One region of the Pilosibacter rotomagensis genome, then DNA from elsewhere that is predicted to be linked to it. Evidence: a T-box and tRNA genes for the amino acid it is inferred to sense, from the RefSeq annotation. Region 1 holds a T-box; the other holds one or more tRNA genes.
What was found. A T-box is a leader RNA that pairs with one kind of tRNA and senses whether it is charged. The one in region 1 lies ahead of metG (methionine--tRNA ligase), so its partner is inferred to be a tRNA-Met.

Region 1 (4,423 bases):
CCGGCTTCTCTTCTTCCTGTTTCTCTGCTGCGGCTGCTGCCTTCATGGCCTCAACCTTCTCCATAACGTCCTTGATGTCCATACGGGCAAACAGGATCTCCGGCTTCTCTGTAACCTTGTTTCCGTTCGGGTACAGACCGAAGGTATTCATGTTCTCCAGCGATCTCTTCTCTGTGTTTAACTGAGCGAGGATCTTCTCAGAAGTTTCCGGCATGAAGGAGAATAACAGGGACGCACCGATGGTGATCGCCTCTGTGAGATTGTAAAGAACGGTTGCAAGACGATCCTTCTTTGCCTCATCCTTTGCGAGTGTCCACGGAGTTGTCTCATCGATATATTTGTTGCTGCGGCGGAAGATATTGAAGATCTCTGTGATCGCGTCTGCAACGCGGAGCTTATTCATCTTCTCGTCTACTTTCTTGACCGTCTCAAGAACGGTTGCCTTTAACTCTTCATCCACCGGCTCTGCAACGCCCTTGTTCTCGACAATTCCGCCAAAATATTTATTTGTCATGGAAACGGTACGGTTTACAAGGTTTCCAAGGATGTTGGCAAGGTCAGAGTTCATGCGCTCAACCATAAGATCCCAGGAGATCACGCCATCGTTCTCAAACGGCATCTCATGAAGTACGAAGTAGCGGACTGCATCTACACCGAAGAAGTCAACGAGCGTATCTGCATAGAGTACGTTTCCTTTGGACTTACTCATCTTGCCATCGCCCTGTAACAGCCACGGATGTCCGAATACCTGCTTCGGAAGCGGAAGACCGAGAGCCATTAAGAAGATCGGCCAGTAAATGGTATGGAAGCGGATAATATCTTTACCGATCAGGTGAAGGTCTGCCGGCCAGTATTTCTTAAACTTCTCGTCGCTGTTTCCGTCACAGTCATATCCGATTCCCGTGATATAGTTGGTCAGCGCGTCAAGCCATACATAGGTAACGTGCTTCGGATCAAAAGTGACCGGAATTCCCCACTTGAAGGAGGTTCTGGATACGCAAAGATCCTGAAGTCCCGGAAGCAGGAAGTTGTTCATCATCTCGTTCTTTCTGGATACCGGCTGGATAAACTCCGGATGCTCGTTGATATATTCGATGAGCTTCGGAGCATATTTACTCATACGGAAGAAATATGCCTCTTCCTTTGCCGGCTGTACCGGACGTCCGCAGTCCGGGCATTTTCCGTCAACGACCTGGGACGGAGTCCAGAAGGACTCACACGGTGTGCAGTAAAGTCCCTCATAATGTCCTTTGTAGATATCGCCCTGATCATATAATTTCTTGAAGATCTTCTGGACCTGTTTCTCATGGTAATCATCTGTGGTACGGATGAATTTATCATAGGAAGTGTTCATGAGGTCCCAGATCTCCTTGATCTGTCCTGCTACGTTGTCAACGAACTCCTTCGGAGTCACGCCTGCGTCCGCAGCCTTTAACTCGATCTTCTGACCGTGCTCGTCGGTTCCTGTCTGGAAGTAAACGTCATAGCCCTGTTCTCTCTTGTAGCGTGCGATCGCGTCTGCCAATACGATCTCGTAAGTGTTTCCGATATGCGGTTTGCCGGATGTATAGGCGATCGCTGTGGAAATGTAGTATGGTTTCTTACAGTTTGTACACATGGATTGATTCCTCCTATTTTTATCTCTTTTACGGCTTTTCTCCTGCCGGTCGTTTTTATTGCACAATGACATAAAAAAGAATGTGCTTTGGCACGTTCAGAGCTCTCGCGCAGTCTCTTGCGACAACCTGCCTCCTCGCGCAAGTGTGCGTTTTTGTTTAACAGGACGTTCCTTCAAAGTTTCCTGTCAAATAAAAAAAGCCCGTCTTTAATTATTAAAGACGAGTCTCCCCGTGTTACCACTTTAAATTCGGCGGTGCCTCACGGTCATCGCCCTCACCGGCTGTCAAAAACAGCCTGACGCGCTAACGGGCGCTTCCGGCACAGGCTAACACGGTTTCCGCTTTCACCTGCACAGCTCCAGGACCATCTTCTGCCGCCTCTTTGCTCCCCTTTCTCACCAACCGGGGTCTCTGAAAGCTTCCTTTCGGCATACTCTTCCCTTCCAAGCTTTTTCCATATGATGTCTTTAGTCTATCCTGTTCAAATAAATTTGTCAAGGCATCCCGTCGGTTTCTGCGGGAACTTTACTTCCTTTAGTTGATTTTTCACACAAAAAAGACTACACTTTGTGTTACCATAAAACAGATCGTATTCATGATTTTTGCTTCGGAGGAATGACTTATGAATGAATCACAAAAAAGACTGGATGAAAAGCGGCAGCTCCGGATCCGTCTGGAGAACATCTCGATCGTTCTGCTCGCCGTATTTTCTTTTTTCCTGTTTCTGCTGACTTTTTTCCCGTTTTCAAGGATCTCCCAGTCCATGCAGGCCTCTTTTGAGATGGGGCGCATGGTCCAGCGTGCCTTTTCCATTGTTCTTTTCGTGCTGTCGCTGCAGTTATGGAAGAGAAAGCGGAATGCATGGATGATCGCGATGGGGATCTTCACACTCAACTTTCTGCGCGGTCTCATCGGGATGGGACATCCGCTGCACAACGGAGTCATGATCTTTGACCTCGTTCTGTTTCTTCTGTTTTTTGCCCTGCGGAAGGATTTCTGTATCCCGGCCGGACGCGAGAACCGGAAGCAGACCGTAACACTTGCTTTTCTTGCCATTGCAGGTGTCCTGATCAATGTCGGGATCACCTGGCATTACATGCAGGTTGGAACCGCTGCCGGATCCTCCGTCTCCTTTGCGGACAGTTTCGCCCAGGGCATCGGCATGATCTTCGGAATGGGCGATCTTCCTGCTTCCATGGCAGACCGTCATGGAACAGAATTTGTCCTTTTCTGGTTCAGCTGGGGCTGCATCCTCGCCGCCATCCTCTGCGCACTGCGTCCATGGCTTCAGGAACAAGCTCATGGAGCCCAGGAGATCCAGCATGCCAGAACACTTTTAAACCTGTACAGCCAGAATCCATGTTCCTACCTGGCGTTGGAAGATGACAAATGTCTGTATTTCGGGCATTCTGTTGACGGAGTTCTGCCTTATGGGACCGTCGGCGATACCATCGTTGTAAACGGCGATCCGGTCTGTAAGGATGAAGATTTTCCTGCACTTCTCGCTGAGTTCCGCGAGTTCTGCCAGAACAGTGCCCACAATATTTTCTTTCTCGGTCTGACCGACTACTACCTGTCGGAATATGAAAAGCAGGGATTCGGTCTCGTAAAAAGCGGGGAGGAAGCGCGGTTTAAGCTTTCTGACTATGAGATCAGCGGCAAGAAGGGCGCCAAGATGCGCATGAACATCAACCATGCGACAAAAGCCGGCGTCACGGTCCACGAATACAAAGTGCTGGAGAAACGGGATCCTGATCTCGACCGCGAATTTGACCGGATCACGGACGAATGGCTCGAAGGGAAGAAGAGCGGAATGCTTCAGTTTACGATGGGAACCGTCGGACTCGATGATCCGATGGACAAGCGTTACTTCTACGCCCTGAATTCGGATGGAAAAATGGTTGCCTTTATCGTTTTTGTTCCTTTCCTTGGAAAGAACGGCTACATGGCCGATGTGACGAGACACGGAAAAGATGCGCCGAGCGGTGTCATGGAGACGATCATCTACGAGGCGTTCCAGGTATTTAAAGAAGAGGGGATCGGCTACGGCAGTCTCGGAGTCGCCCCGCTTGCCGGTCTGAACGCAGAGAGTAAAAATCCGATGGAACGCCTGCTCCAGTTTATCTATGACCATTTAAACGCGTGCTACGGTTTCCGGGATCTTTACCGGGCAAAAGAAAAATACAGCCCGACGGAATGGGTTCCGTCTTACTATGTGTACCTTCCGAAATATCCGACGCCGAGCATGCTGTATGCCGCTGTTGAGATCCAGAATCCTCATGGGATCCGCGGGTATATTCTCACGCTTTTAAAAGGGGAACTTCACAAATGGAAAAAATGATCTGTCGTCAGGGTATGGCGGATACGCCCAAAGCTTGGATTTATTATAAAGAAAGCGGGCACGGAGTTCCGATCCTGATGCTCCACGGGAACGCGGAGACGCATATGATCTTTGACTTCTACGAGAAAAAATTGTCTGCAAACTACCGGGTGATCCTGATGGACAGCCGTGCCCACGGACGTTCCCGGATCAAGCCAGACAATGCAGATGCTGAGTTTACGACTGCCGATATGGCAAAGGATGCGGCGGCGCTTCTGGATGTTCTCCGGATCCCGTCGTGTATCCTCTTTGGATTCAGTGACGGGGCGAACATCGCACTGGAGTTCGCTTCTCTTTTTCCGGAGCAGACGCTTTCTGTGATCGCTGTCAGCGGAAATATCACGCCTGACGGACTGATCTTTCCCGTCCGGATGTTCTGCATTGGGAAGTATTATTTTTATCGGATCTTGTCCACGCTTTTCCG
Region 2 (4,423 bases), 1.6 Mb from region 1:
TGAAGGACGGAGCGGAGGAGATCGATATGGTGATCAATATCGGCTGGGTCAAAATGGGACAGTACGATAAGATCCTGGAAGAGATCAACTCCCTGAAAGAGGTCTGCGGCTATCATATCCTGAAAGTCATCATCGAGACATGTCTCCTCACAGAGGAGGAGAAGATAAAGATGTGTGAGGCTGTATCAGCCTCAGACGCGGACTTTATCAAGACATCCACAGGATTTTCCGCCGCAGGGGCGACAAAGCCGAATGTGGCGCTCATGAAGGCCCACATGGCCGCAGAAAAGAAGATCAAGGCGGCCGGCGGTATCGCAGACTTTTGCGATGCGGCGGAGTTTGTCCGTCTGGGGGCTGACCGCCTCGGAACAAGCAGACTTGTAGAACAGGCAAAGAAAGGGGTAGATTTAGATGCCGAAATATAATCGGATCTTTACGATCGTAATTGATTCACTCGGAACCGGTGCAATGCCGGATTCTGAAAAATTTGGAGATGTGGGAGTGGACACTCTCGGACACATCGCGGAACATATGGAACATTTCAATATCCCGAATCTTCAGAAACTCGGGATCGCAAACTTAAGACCGTTAAAGGGCGTGGACCCGGTGGATGCGCCGATGGGACGGTTCACAAAATTCTCGGAGGCGAGCAACGGCAAAGATACGATGACCGGCCACTGGGAGATGATGGGGATCTACACGACGAAGCCTTTTAAGACGTTCACGGATCATGGATTCCCGAAAGAGCTGATCGAGGAGCTGGAAAAACGCACCGGACACAAGGTGATCGGAAACAAGAGCGCCAGCGGAACCGCGATCCTGGATGAGCTGGGAGAGGAGGAGATCGCTACCGGTCACATGATCGTGTATACATCTGCCGATTCCGTCCTTCAGATCTGCGGAAATGAGGAGACATTCGGGCTTGACGAGCTGTACCGCTGCTGCGAGATCGCCAGAGAGATCACGATGAAGGAAGAGTGGCGCGTGGGCCGCGTCATCGCGAGACCTTATGTCGGAAAGAAGAAAGGCGAATTTGTCCGCACCAGCAACCGCCACGATTATGCGTTAAAGCCGACCGGGACAACGGCGCTCGATATCTTAAAGGACAACGGATACGATGTGATCTCTGTCGGAAAGATCCGGGATATCTTCGACGGCCAGGGCATCACGGAGGCATTCCGATCCAAGAGCTCCGTCCATGGAATGGAACAGACTATTGAAATCTGCAAAGATAAGGATTTCAAGGGACTCTGCTTTGTGAATCTCGTGGATTTTGATGCCCTCTGGGGCCACAGGAGAAATCCGGTGGGTTATGGGGAAGAACTGGAGCGCTTTGATGTGAAGCTTGGCGAACTCCTTGAAAACCTCCGGGAAGGTGATCTTTTGATGATAACGGCGGATCACGGAAATGATCCGACTTACACGGGAACAGACCATACGAGAGAAAAAGTTCCATTTATTGCCTATTCCCCATCTATGAAAGAGAAGGGAATGTTTGAGGAACAGAAGACCTTCGGTGTCATCGGCGCGACAGTGCTCGATAACTTCGGACTGAAGAAAGCGGAGAATATGATCGGGGAGTCGATCTTAAAAGAATTAGAATGATCGGGACCTGACTGAGATCTGCGTGGGACTGCTGGTTTCGCGAAACAGGTAAAATAGAATAAAAAAGGAAGATCCGCATCTCTGATATCTGGGAAATGTGGATCTTCCTTTTATGTTCAGGCAGAAGTGCAAAACTTATTCTGCGCCGAGTTTCGTTTTTACATCTTCGATCGACATGTTTTTCTCTTTCACGATCGCGTATAATTCAGCCATCTCTTTAGCTTCGATCTGTTTTTCGATGTCCTTTTTCTGCATTTTTAATGTTTTTAATTTCTGCTCTGTCTCTTCAATGGAAGTGAGGACCTCGTTTAAAAGATCCTGCGGAGCAACTTCGACTTTCTTTCTTCCTCTTGGCATAATGATAATCCCTCCTGTGCAGGTTTCATAATATTGGAATCCATAAACTGGTTCCCTATACGTTATACTATATAACAAGATGTATCGGGAATGCAAGAGAAAAAAAGAAGATGTCAGTCTTTTTTAAAAATCGTGTAGTATAGAAAAGGAAAAATATCATCACAAAAAATTTAAAAAAACTGTTGACAATTCCGAAAAAATAGGTTAAACTGTACAAGCAATCGCGCTTGACGGAAACGTCAGTCGGAAGTAATGGGGTCTTAGCTCAGCTGGGAGAGCATCTGCCTTACAAGCAGAGGGTCATAGGTTCGAGCCCTATAGGCCCCATTCATATGAAAATACATATGTTATGGCGGAATAGCTCAGTTGGCTAGAGCACACGGTTCATACCCGTGGTGTCGAGAGTTCAAATCTCCCTTCCGCTACTTAATGGGATCTTAGCTCAGCTGGGAGAGCATCTGCCTTACAAGCAGAGGGTCATAGGTTCGAGCCCTATAGGTCCCATTTATATGAAAAATTTCATATTGATCATGGCGGAATAGCTCAGTTGGCTAGAGCACACGGTTCATACCCGTGGTGTCGAGAGTTCAAATCTCCCTTCCGCTACTATGGCGGAATAGCTCAGTTGGCTAGAGCACACGGTTCATACCCGTGGTGTCGAGAGTTCAAATCTCCCTTCCGCTACGATTGGAAATCCCGAGAATCTGAGAAGAATCCCGGGATTTTTTTCGATCATAATAATTTTTCTGAAATATTCTGCTGCACCAAAACGGGAAAGAACATCCGCAATGATCTTGCAGACATAAGGGAGGCTCTGTCGGTGCCTGGATTCTCACTTAAAAGATTCCCGGTAATACTGTCGCAAGATAATATCCGACCCAGAATGATGCTGAATTCGCGATAAACGAATAGAGAACGAAGTCACCGTTTTCCTTTTTGGGGGACACTCTCTTCAAAAACCTGCAATACAGACCTGCCTCCAGCGCAAAGACTATGACCTCGAAAAAGACATAGCTTGTGATAAAGGCCAACGGACCGGCATTGTAATGAATGATATTGAGAAGCAGATTTAAGAGAAGCTGCGTCGTGATATTTACAAGCGCAAGGATCTGCAGCTGTTTTTTCTGCCGGAAGCCGAATAACAGCCCGACGACCATTTCAATTGCGATCGTAAGAAGGATACGGACCGCGAGCGATAAAAGCTCCTTTCGATAATTATAGGAACGATACGCGTTGATCCGCTCGTTTGTGCTCAGGCCCTCATTGTATTCCACGGATCCGATCCGGACGCCCTCCATGTCAACGGTGTAATAAGTATCAAATGCATAACGCCCATAGCTTCCGCTTGATACAAAGGTCCCGGTTTCCGGATAATACAGGAGGATCTTAAAATCCTCGGGTGGATAATAGGTCCACGCAATCTCGCCTGTTTCGCTTACCGTCCAGCCCCTCTGAAGGAAATAATATCCGTCAGGATCCTTGTAATCTACAAAAGCTTTCCAGATGTTCCGGTCAAGATCATAGAGCTGCTCATTTCTGGCGGTGCCGTCCCAGACACGTGCAGGTCCTGTACGTTTCTCCTTTGAAAGCAGTGTGCCGTAGCACAGATCATCGCCCATATTTTTGAACTGGATGCGCACCGAGGGCTTTGGACCCGTATCAGCTTTTGCGGTGATCGGAAGTGCTGTGACTGTAAAGATCAGATAGAACAGCAACATGAAAAGCCTGACATGCATTCTTTTTTTCATAGCAGGGACCTCCTTTCAGAGCTTGGGTTCATAAAATTATATATCTTTGCTTCTTATATCTGTTTTTATTATAATCGATACAGATATTGGCTGACAAGAAAGAGATATTTACTATTTCCTTACGTTTCAACGCGGATGTGTCCGTGCTACTGTATGCGGGCAGGAATTTTCTGAACTGAAAATTCCGGACAATAGAGTGGTGTGTGCATTTCGCTGATTTGGAATGCGAAGCCTCGGCAAAATCAGTTACTGTCTGTGCAAGGAACGAACAGTAACGTGCCCGCGGTGCACTTGCATGAAGTTTAGAAAAAATTTAGCCTTTTTTTAGCGGTTATGTGATATACTATAATCTATATCGTATGTCATATGGTACTGACCCGGTCAGGATGTGTATGGCTGCACGGAAAATTCTGAACATATAAGATTCGGAGGACGTTATGTATCAGTTTATCGTAAATCCCAGTGCCGGTGCCGGAAGAGGATACCGGATCTGGAAACGACTGGAACATCAGCTGGAGATGGACAGCCGGGAGTACCGGGTCTTTTTTACGGAACACCAGGGGGACGCGGCTGAGATCGCAAAAGTACTGACTGCCGAGCGGGATGACGCGAAAGTGATCGTGATCGTCGGCGGGGAAGGAACTTATAATGAAGTGCTGAATGGCGTATCCTTCCGGGGACTCCTGACATTCGGATATGTACCGGCGGGTTTT

Region 2: it has a tRNA-Met gene. The T-box ahead of metG (methionine--tRNA ligase) is inferred to sense a tRNA for this amino acid. The anticodon was not compared.

The regions. Positions count from the first base shown of each region.
Region 1 covers NZ_CM170323.1:77,456-81,878, reverse strand. Annotated here, with positions in the region: gene metG (methionine--tRNA ligase) at 1-1,618, opposite strand, end outside; T-box leader at 1,832-2,074, opposite strand; gene ACI3EW_RS00370 (bifunctional lysylphosphatidylglycerol flippase/synthetase MprF) at 2,242-3,960, shown strand; gene ACI3EW_RS00365 (alpha/beta fold hydrolase) at 3,948-4,423, shown strand, end outside.
Region 2 covers NZ_CM170323.1:1,676,618-1,681,040, forward strand. Annotated here, with positions in the region: gene deoC (deoxyribose-phosphate aldolase) at 1-425, shown strand, start outside; gene ACI3EW_RS07410 (phosphopentomutase) at 412-1,605, shown strand; gene ACI3EW_RS07415 (hypothetical protein) at 1,741-1,962, opposite strand; tRNA gene ACI3EW_RS07420 (tRNA-Val) at 2,217-2,289, shown strand; tRNA gene ACI3EW_RS07425 (tRNA-Met) at 2,314-2,387, shown strand; tRNA gene ACI3EW_RS07430 (tRNA-Val) at 2,394-2,466, shown strand; tRNA gene ACI3EW_RS07435 (tRNA-Met) at 2,495-2,568, shown strand; tRNA gene ACI3EW_RS07440 (tRNA-Met) at 2,573-2,646, shown strand; gene ACI3EW_RS07445 (hypothetical protein) at 2,799-3,710, opposite strand; gene ACI3EW_RS07450 (diacylglycerol/lipid kinase family protein) at 4,148-4,423, shown strand, end outside.